Regions from separate parts of the Clavibacter nebraskensis NCPPB 2581 genome, predicted to be linked through region 2. Evidence: predicted binding sites of a transcription regulator. Region 2 holds the regulator's gene; the other holds the start of a gene.
The links. The regulator LexA, encoded in region 2, represses DNA repair genes until DNA is damaged. The targets are predictions, from matches to a motif close to TCGAACANNTGTTCGA.
Positions count from the first base shown of each region.

Region 1: a site for LexA is predicted at 2,115-2,130, ahead of CMN_RS07380 (DUF6504 family protein). Genes of this name have one in related genera too.

Region 1 is NC_020891.1:1,562,331-1,566,743, reverse strand. It holds gene CMN_RS07390 (App1 family protein phosphatidate phosphatase) at 1-977, shown strand, start outside; gene CMN_RS07385 (aldo/keto reductase) at 1,050-1,919, opposite strand; gene CMN_RS07380 (DUF6504 family protein) at 2,173-2,496, shown strand; gene pnuC (nicotinamide riboside transporter PnuC) at 2,630-3,328, shown strand; gene CMN_RS07370 (LCP family protein) at 3,357-4,413, opposite strand, start outside.
Region 2 is NC_020891.1:2,086,093-2,090,505, reverse strand. It holds gene CMN_RS09820 (class I SAM-dependent methyltransferase) at 38-655, opposite strand; gene hflX (GTPase HflX) at 696-2,261, shown strand; gene lexA (transcriptional repressor LexA) at 2,352-3,032, opposite strand; gene CMN_RS09805 (LysM peptidoglycan-binding domain-containing protein) at 3,394-3,774, shown strand; gene hisB (imidazoleglycerol-phosphate dehydratase HisB) at 3,885-4,413, shown strand, end outside.

The DNA.
Region 1 (4,413 bases), 520 kb from region 2:
GCCGCGCCCGGAAGCGGGGGCTCAAGCCCACCGTCATGCCGTACGCCGGCTACGGATCCGTGCGCTGGGTCCGCGTCCTCTGCCGCGTGCTCCTCACCGACCCGAAGAGCAAGCGCGCGCTGGCCGGCGACAAGGTCGTCCGCGGCTGGCGGAGCTTCACAAGCGTGCCGCTCACCGACGTGGACGTCGTCGTCGAGATCGACGGCACCGAGCACCACGTGCGGGCCGACCGCGGCGGCGTCGTCGACCAGGTCGTCGAGGCGAGCCTGCCGAGCGGCTGGCACACGATCCGCATCCGGGCGAAGGGGTCCGAGACCGTCGAGGCGCCCGTCTTCATCGTGGGCGACGACGTGCGCACCGGGATCCTGAGCGACATCGACGACACCGTCATGGTCACCGCGCTCCCCCGGCCGTTCCTCGCCGCCTGGAACACGTTCGTGCTCGACGAGCACGCGCGCACGCCCACCCCCGGCATGGCCGTGCTCTACGAGCGCCTGCGCCTGCAGCACGAGGGCGCGCCCGTCCTCTACCTCTCCACGGGAGCGTGGAACGTCGCGCCGACGCTCACGCGGTTCCTGTCGCGCAACCTGTATCCGCCGGGGCCGATCCTCCTCACCGACTGGGGCCCCACCGTCGACCGGTGGTTCCGCAGCGGCATGGAGCACAAGCGCAACAACCTGCGGCGCCTCGCGGAGGAGTTCCCGCACGTGAAGTGGATCCTCGCGGGCGACGACGGCCAGCACGACGAGCTGCTCTACGGCGAGTTCGCGGTGCAGCACCCCGACAACGTGGAGGTCGTCCTCATCCGGCAGCTCTCGGCGGGCGAGGCCGTTCTCGCGGGCGGACGGGCGAAGGCGGAGAAGCGCGCCCTCGACAGCCCGATCCCGTGGGTCTACGCCCCGGACGGCGCGAGCCTGCTCGCCCAGCTCGACGACCTCGGCCTCGCCGACGACTCGGGCACCCGGATCGGCACCTAGCCCCGACGCCGCCGTGCACGACGGAGGGCCCCGCGGGATCGCTCCCGCGGGGCCCTCGTGCGTCGGGGTGGATCAGACGGCGTCGGTGAGCGCCTGGAACTCGTCGTCGGTGAGCTCGATGCCCGCTGCGGCGATGTTGTCCTCCACGTGCCCGACCGACTTGGTGCCGGGGATCGGCAGCATGACGGGCGAGCGGCGCAGGAGCCACGCGAGCGCGAGCTGCGAGGCGCGCGCGTCGTGCTGCTTCGCGAGGGCGTCGAGCGGGCCGCCGTCCTTCGCGAGTTCGCCGGTCGCGAGCGGGAACCACGGGATGAACGCGAGGCCCTCGGCCTCGGCGTAGTCGAGCAGCGGCTCGGCGTCGCGCTTGGCGAGGTTGAAGAGGTTCTGCACGGAGACGATGTCGGCGATCTCGCGTGCGGCCTTCACGTCGTCGACCTGCACCTCGGAGAGCCCGATGTGGCGGATCTTGCCCTCGGACTGCAGGTCCTTGAGCACGCCGATCTGGTCGGCGAGCGGCACGGCGGGGTCGATGCGGTGCAGCTGGTAGAGGTCGATGCGCTCGAGGCCGAGGTGGCGGAGGCTCAGCTCCAGCTGCTGGCGCAGGTACTCGGGGCGGCCGACGGGCTGCCAGTTCCCGGGGCCGGGGCGCGTGAGCCCGCCCTTGGTCGCGATGACGATGTCGTCGGCGTAGGGGTGGAGCGCCTCCTTGAGGAGCTCCTCGGCCACGAACGGGCCGTAGGAGTCGGCGGTGTCGAAGAACGTGACGCCGAGCTCGGCGGCGCGGCGGATGACGCGGACGGCCTCGTGCGGGTCCTCGGGGGCGCCCCAGACGCCCTCGCCGGTCAGCTGCATGGTGCCGTAGCCGAGCCGGACGACGGGCAGGTCGCCGCCGATGGCGAAGGTGCCGGAGGCCTCGGCGGGGCGGCTGGTGGTGTCGGTCATGTGGACCCTCCTCGGGTGTCGATGACGAGGGGGCGTCTGCCGCCCTCGGGACCCTGGTGCCAACGCGGCGGGCGACGGATCCATGCCCGATGCGCGCGATCCGGACGCGACCCTCAGGCTCCGGTCGAGGGTGAGGTGGATCCGCCCGCTCCCCTCGTGGATGTCGGCGCCCGTTCCTACACTCGGATCAGAAGTTCGAACACCCGTTCGAACGCAGGAGCGCGGCCGGCGCGACGGGCGAGAGGAGCGGCACATGCGGATCGACGAGGACGTGGAGGTCGAGCTCTCGGGAGACGGATCGCCGCTGCGGTTCACCTGGCGGGGCGTGGTCTACGGGGTGGTGAGCTCGCCCGAGCGGTGGATCGCGCGGGTCGACTGGTGGCAGCGCACGGGACGGGCGCCCCGCGGCGCGAGCGCCCACCTGCTGGAGCTGCGGATGTGGCGCGTCGAGGCCGTGCCGCTCACCACGGGCGCGCGCCGGGTCGACGGCTCGTTCGACCTGAGCGTCGACGCGCGCGGCCGCTGGTCGCTCGTCACCGCGTCGGACGAGGAGCTCGACGTGCGCCTGTTCGCCTGAGGCAGCCCCCATCGCCGGGGCCGGGCGGCCCGCCGGGGAATAGCCGGGGGCGCCCGCGCCTTCACCCCATCGGCGCCGCACGCGGCGTCCCGCACGCAGGTCACCCGGACCGCGGCGCACGGAGGGATCCCGCATGGCGGCACTCGAGTGGCTGTTCGACGCGCAGCTCCGCATCGGCGACCAGACCATCCTCTGGCGCGAGATCGTCGGCAACCTCTTCGGCCTCGCCAGCGCGCTCGGCGGCATGCGCCGGAAGGTGTGGGCGTGGCCCGTCGGCATCGTCGGCAACGTGCTCCTGTTCACCGTCTTCCTCGGCGCCGTCTTCGGCACGCCGAATCCCGTCAACCTGCTCGGCCAGGCCGGGCGCCAGGTCATGTTCATCGCCGTGTCGGTCTACGGCTGGTACCGCTGGCAGCAGGCGCGGCACGGCGGCGCGCCCGTCGTCCCGCAGTGGGCGTCGGGACGCGAGCGGATCCTGCTCGTCGTCGCGCTCGTCGGCGGCACCGCGATCCTCACGCCCGTCTTCCGCGCGCTCGGCTCCTACGAGCCCGTGTGGGCCGACGCCTGGATCTTCGTCGGCTCGCTCCTCGCCACCTACGGCATGGACAAGGGCTGGGTCGAGTTCTGGCTGATCTGGGTGGCGGTCGACCTCGTCGGCGTGCCGCTGCTCGTGAGCGCCGGCTACTACGCGTCCGCCTTCATGTACGTCTTCTACGGCGCCTTCACCCTCACGGGCTTCTTCGTCTGGATGCGCGCCCGCGGCACCGGCGCCCCCGCCGTGGAGACGGCCTTCCCGGATCCGCGCGTCGTCGAGGCCCCCGCCGGCCGCTGAGCGCCGCCGACGGGCGCGGCCCGACCGATCAGCCCTGGCCGTTGGAGCAGGTGCTCTGCGCGGCCGTCTGGCCGGTGATGCTCGGGTCGAGCACCTCCGCCGTCGCCGTGGGCGGCGTCGTCGGCGTCGAGCCGTCGGCCGGCGGCGCGGTCGTGGCCGGCGGCGTCGCGGTGCCCTCGGCGGGCACGCTGCCGGACTCGTCGGACGTCGCCGCCTGGCCGAGCGAGAAGTCCGCGTCGGACGCGAGGAGGCCCATGAGCTGGGCGGCCGCCGCCTCGTCCGGCTGGACGCGCCCGTTGGCGAGCACCGTGCCCGGGTACTGCAGGAACACGACGTCGTCGAGCGGGATGTCCTTGAAGGTGAGCGCCACCGAGACGAGCGTGTCGAGGTCGGCGAGCGACGTGGACAGCTGCATGTTGTCGACCACGGCGCGCGCGATGCCGTACAGCTTCGCGGGGTTGGTGAGGGTGTCGGTGCTCTTGATCGTGCGCACGAGCGCGCTCAGGAACACCTGCTGGTTGCCGATGCGCGAGATGTCGCTGCCGTCGCCGACGCCGTAGCGGGTGCGGAGGAACTGCACGGCGTCCTTGCCCTGGAGGGTGTGCAGCCCGGGGTCGAGGGACAGGTCGGTCTTCTTGTCGTAGATGCCGTTGGCCACGCAGACCTCGACGCCGCCGACGGCGTTGGACATCTCGACCACGCCGTTGAACTGCACGACGCCGCCGTAGGGGATGTCGAGCCCGGTGAGTCCCTCGACCATGCGGACGGTGCACTCGAACCCGCCGCGTGACAGGGACTCGTTGAGCTGGGCGCGGGAGCTGGCGGCGTACTTCGTGCCGTCGGGGCCCTCGCACTCCGGGATCGGCACGAGCATGTCGCGCGGGAAGGAGATGACCGTGGCGCGGCTGCTGTCCTCGCTGATGTGCAGCAGCATCGTGACGTCGTTGAGCGTGGCCGTGCCCACGTCCTTCGCGGCGCCGTACCCGTCGCCCTGGCCGGCACGGCTGTCGCTGCCGACGATGAGGATGTTGGCGCCGCCGTCGATGCCACCGAGCGAGGGCGGCACCGTCTGTCCGTCCGAGATG
Region 2 (4,413 bases):
CCGCCCCGCCCGCGGACGCAGGGGGAGCGGCGTCGGGCTAGGTGTCGGCGCCGCGGTGCACGCGCAGCACCCGGAAGCCCTTGTCGGACGCCGCGCGCGTCGTCTCCAGGCCCGCGGGCAGGGTGTCGACCAGCCAGCGCTGCAGCGAGTCGGACCCGAGGTTGCGCTGCACGACGAGCCAGGCGTCCGCGTCCGGCGCGAGTCGGGGCATCCAGTCGAGCAGGATCCCGTGCAGCGCCTCCTTGCCGACGCGGATCGGCGGGTTCGACCACACGGTGGCGAACGCGAGGTCGGCGGGGACGTCCTCGGGCGGCACGGCCTCGACGTTCTCGAGACCGAGGGACCGGGCGTTCGCCCGCGTCAGCTCGAGCGCACGCTCGTTCACGTCGACCGCCCACACCGTGGCCGCGGGCGACCGCATCGCCATGTCGAGGGCGACCGGACCCCAGCCGCAGCCCACGTCCAGCAGATGCCCCTCGGCAGGGGGCGCGGGGACGTTGCGCAGCAGCACCAGGGTGCCCTGGTCCACGTGCTCGGGGCTGAAGACGCCACCGGCGGTCTCGACGTCCACCGTGCGCCCGCCCAGCTCGACCACGATGGTGCGGGTGCGCAGGGGTCCGGCCGGCGACGAGGAGAAGTAGTGCGCGTCGGCCATACCGGGACGATACCGGACGCCCGCGCTACGATGGGAGCACATGACAACGCACGACGAGCACGACCACGAGCCCGCGGACACGACGACGACGTCCACCGAGAACACCGACCGGGACGATGTCGTCGCGCGCGTCCTCGGTCGAGCGGAGAACCGCTCGGCCGGCTACGCCCTCTTCCGCGGGTCCGGCGCGCAGGCGCTCTCCGCGAACCCCGACACCGAGCAGGGCTCGGACGGCGACCAGAGCGAGCGCGCCGACCGGCAGGCGCTCCGCCGCGTCCCGGGCCTCTCCACCGAGCTCGAGGACGTCACCGAGGTCGAGTACCGGCAGCTGCGCCTCGAGAACGTCGTGCTCATCGGCGTGTACTCGCAGGGCTCCGTCGACGATGCCGAGAACAGCATGCGGGAGCTCGCGGCCCTCGCCGAGACCGCGGGCGCGGTCGTGCTCGACGGCCTCCTGCAGCGCCGTCCCACCCCGGATCCCAGCACCTACTTCGGCCGCGGCAAGGCCGAGGAGCTGCGGGCTCTCGTGGCCGCCGTCGGCGCCGACACCGTCATCGCCGACACCGAGCTCGCCCCCAGCCAGCGGCGCGCGCTCGAGGACGTGGTGAAGGTCAAGGTCATCGACCGCACGGCCGTGATCCTCGACATCTTCAGCCAGCACGCCAAGAGCCGCGAGGGCAAGGCCCAGGTCGAGCTCGCCCAGCTGCAGTACCTCCTGCCGCGCCTGCGCGGCTGGGGCGACTCGATGTCGCGCCAGGCCGGTGGACAGGTCGGCGGTGCGGGCGCGGGGATGGGATCCCGCGGACCGGGTGAGACGAAGATCGAGCTCGACCGCCGGCGCATCAACACGCGCATGGCGCGCCTCCGCAAGCAGATCGCCGCGATGAAGCCGGCACGCGACACCAAGCGCGCCAACCGCGACCGGCACTCGGTGCCCTCGGTCGCGATCGTCGGGTACACGAACGCCGGCAAGTCGTCGCTCCTCAACCGGGTGACGAAGGCGGGCGTCCTCGTCGAGAACGCGCTCTTCGCGACGCTCGACGCGACGGTCCGGAAGACGGAGACCGACCAGGGGCAGCTCTACACGCTGGCCGACACGGTCGGCTTCGTGCGCAACCTGCCGCACCAGCTGGTCGAGGCCTTCCGCTCGACGCTCGAGGAGCTCGCCGACTCGGACGTGCTCGTGCACGTCGTCGACGCCTCGCACCCGGATCCCGCGGCCCAGCTCGCGACCGTGCACGAGGTCATCGCCGAGGTGGATGCCGCGTCCATCCCCGAGATCGTCGTCTTCAACAAGAGCGACCTCGCCTCGGACGGTGACCGCGTGGTGCTCCGCGGCCTCGCGCCGCAGGGCGTGTTCGTCTCGGCCCGCACGGGCGAGGGCGTCGAGGAGCTGCGTCGCCGCATCGCGGAGCTGCTGCCCCAGCCGACCATCGAGGTCGACCTCCTGGTGCCGTTCGAGCACGGCGAGGTCGTCGCGATGCTGCACGACGGCGCCAAGGTCCTCGAGACCTCGTACGTCGAGGAGGGCACGCGCGTGCGCGCGCTCGTGACGGCGGAGCAGCAGGCGCAGGTCCAGGCGTACTCGGTGGTCCCCGCGGTCTGATCCGCGACGCACCAGCCACCACGGACCCCCTCACGCACGAGAGCGGCCGACCCCCTCGGGGACCGGCCGCTCTCCTGCGTCGTGCGGGGATCAGACCGAGCGCATGACCGCCACGACCTTGCCGACGACCTCCGCGAAGTCGCCGAGGATGGGCTCGAACGCGCTGTTGCGGGGCAGCAGCCACGTGTGGCCGTCGCGCTGGCGGAACACCTTGACGGTGGCCTCGTCGTCGAGCATGGCCGCGACGATGTCGCCGTTCTCCGCGGTCTTCTGCTGGCGGACGACCACCCAGTCGCCGTCGCAGATGGCCGCGTCGATCATGGAGTCGCCGACGACGCGGAGCATGAAGAGGTCGCCCTTGCCGACGAGCTGGCGGGGGAGGGGGAAGACCTCCTCGACCATCTGCTCCGCGGTGATGGGGATGCCGGCGGCGATGCGGCCGACCATGGGCACCATGGCGGCGTCTCCCACCGGGGTCGACGGCTCGCCGCTCTCCGCGGCGCCGGAGCCCGGCAGGTCGATGAGGACCTCGAGGGCGCGCGGCCGGTTCGGGTCGCGGCGGAGGTAGCCGGAGAGCTCGAGCTGGTTGAGCTGGTGCGTGACGCTGGAGAGCGACGCGAGGCCGACGGCGTCGCCGATCTCGCGCATGCTCGGCGGGTAGCCCTGGCCGGCGATGGTGCGCTGGATGAACTCCAGGATCGAGATCTGCTTGTCGCTGAGGCTCTTGCGGCGCCGCGTCGCGCCGCCTCCCGCCGCTCGCTCGTCCGTCATGCCACGGCCCGCCTCTCGTCGCCGACGCCTCCGCGGCACGGTCGGCCCGGCGGGCCGACGCCCTCGCGGGGGCGATGTCGGTGGTGCCGGGTGGAATGGACACCAGGCACTCGAAACTGTATCCAGTCGGGGCACCTCGTACAAACACCTGTTCGAGCGTGTCGCGTCGCTGGGCGCCGGATCGAGGCGATGGGGGCTTGCGGAGTGCGGGTTTCGAATGTATGTTCGGAACACAGCTCCGCACCCGGCTCTCCCGGCCGAGAGCCGGGTGCGAGCTGCCCGACCCGCATCGCATGCCGTACCGCACTGCACCGCTGAGCGCGTCGCATCGACGCCCCACCGTCTCGCACGAGAGGTCACCATGAACACCGCAGCCATCACCCCCGCCGGCCCGTCCGTCGCACCCGTCGCGGAGGCCGCCGTCGCGCCCCGCACGCGCCTGCGCATCACGCGGCGCGGCCGCGTCGTCCTCACCGCGCTCGTCGCGGCCCCGCTGGCGCTCGGCGCCGGGCTCGTCGCCCTCAACGGCGGCGCGGCCGTCGCGTCGAAGGACGCGTCGGGCACCACGTTCGAGTACGTCACCGTGTCGAGCGGCCAGTCCTTGTGGGACCTCGCGGAGGAGATCGCCCCGTCGGCCGACCCGCGCGACGTCATCGCGTCGGTCGTCGACCTCAACCGGCTCCCCTCGTCGGACGTCGCGGCCGGCCAGCAGCTCGCCGTCCCCGCCGAGTACGCGCACTGATCCCGTCCGCTCGCGGTCGCGCAGCGGATGGGCACGGCGCCCGTCGTCGTTCCCGGTGGCGGCCGGGGACGACGACGGTCCGACCTGGCGCGATCGGTAGCATGGAACCCATGAGCACCCTCGCGCGCACCGCGCACGTCACGCGGCAGACCAGCGAGTCCAGCATCGACCTCCAGCTCGACCTCGACGGCACCGGCGCCTCCGAGATCAGCACCTCGGTGCCGTTCTACGACCACATGCTCACCGCCTTCGCGAAGCACTCGCTCACTGACCTGAAGGTCACCGCCACGGGCGACACGCACATCGACGTGCACCACACCGTGGAGGACGTCGGCATCGTCCTCGGCCAGGCCATCCGCGAGGCGCTCGGCGACAAGTCCGGCATCGCCCGCTTCGGCGATGCGCTCGTGCCGCTCGACGAGGCGCTGGTGCAGTCGGTCGTCGACATCTCCGGCCGCCCGTTCCTCGTCCACTCGGGGGAGCCGGCCGGCTTCGAGATGCACCTCATCGGCGGCCACTTCACCGGATCCATGGTCCGCCACGTCTTCGAGGCCATCACCTTCCACGCGGGCCTCACCGTGCACGTCACCGTCCTCGGCGGTCGCGATCCGCACCACATCGCCGAGGCGGAGTTCAAGT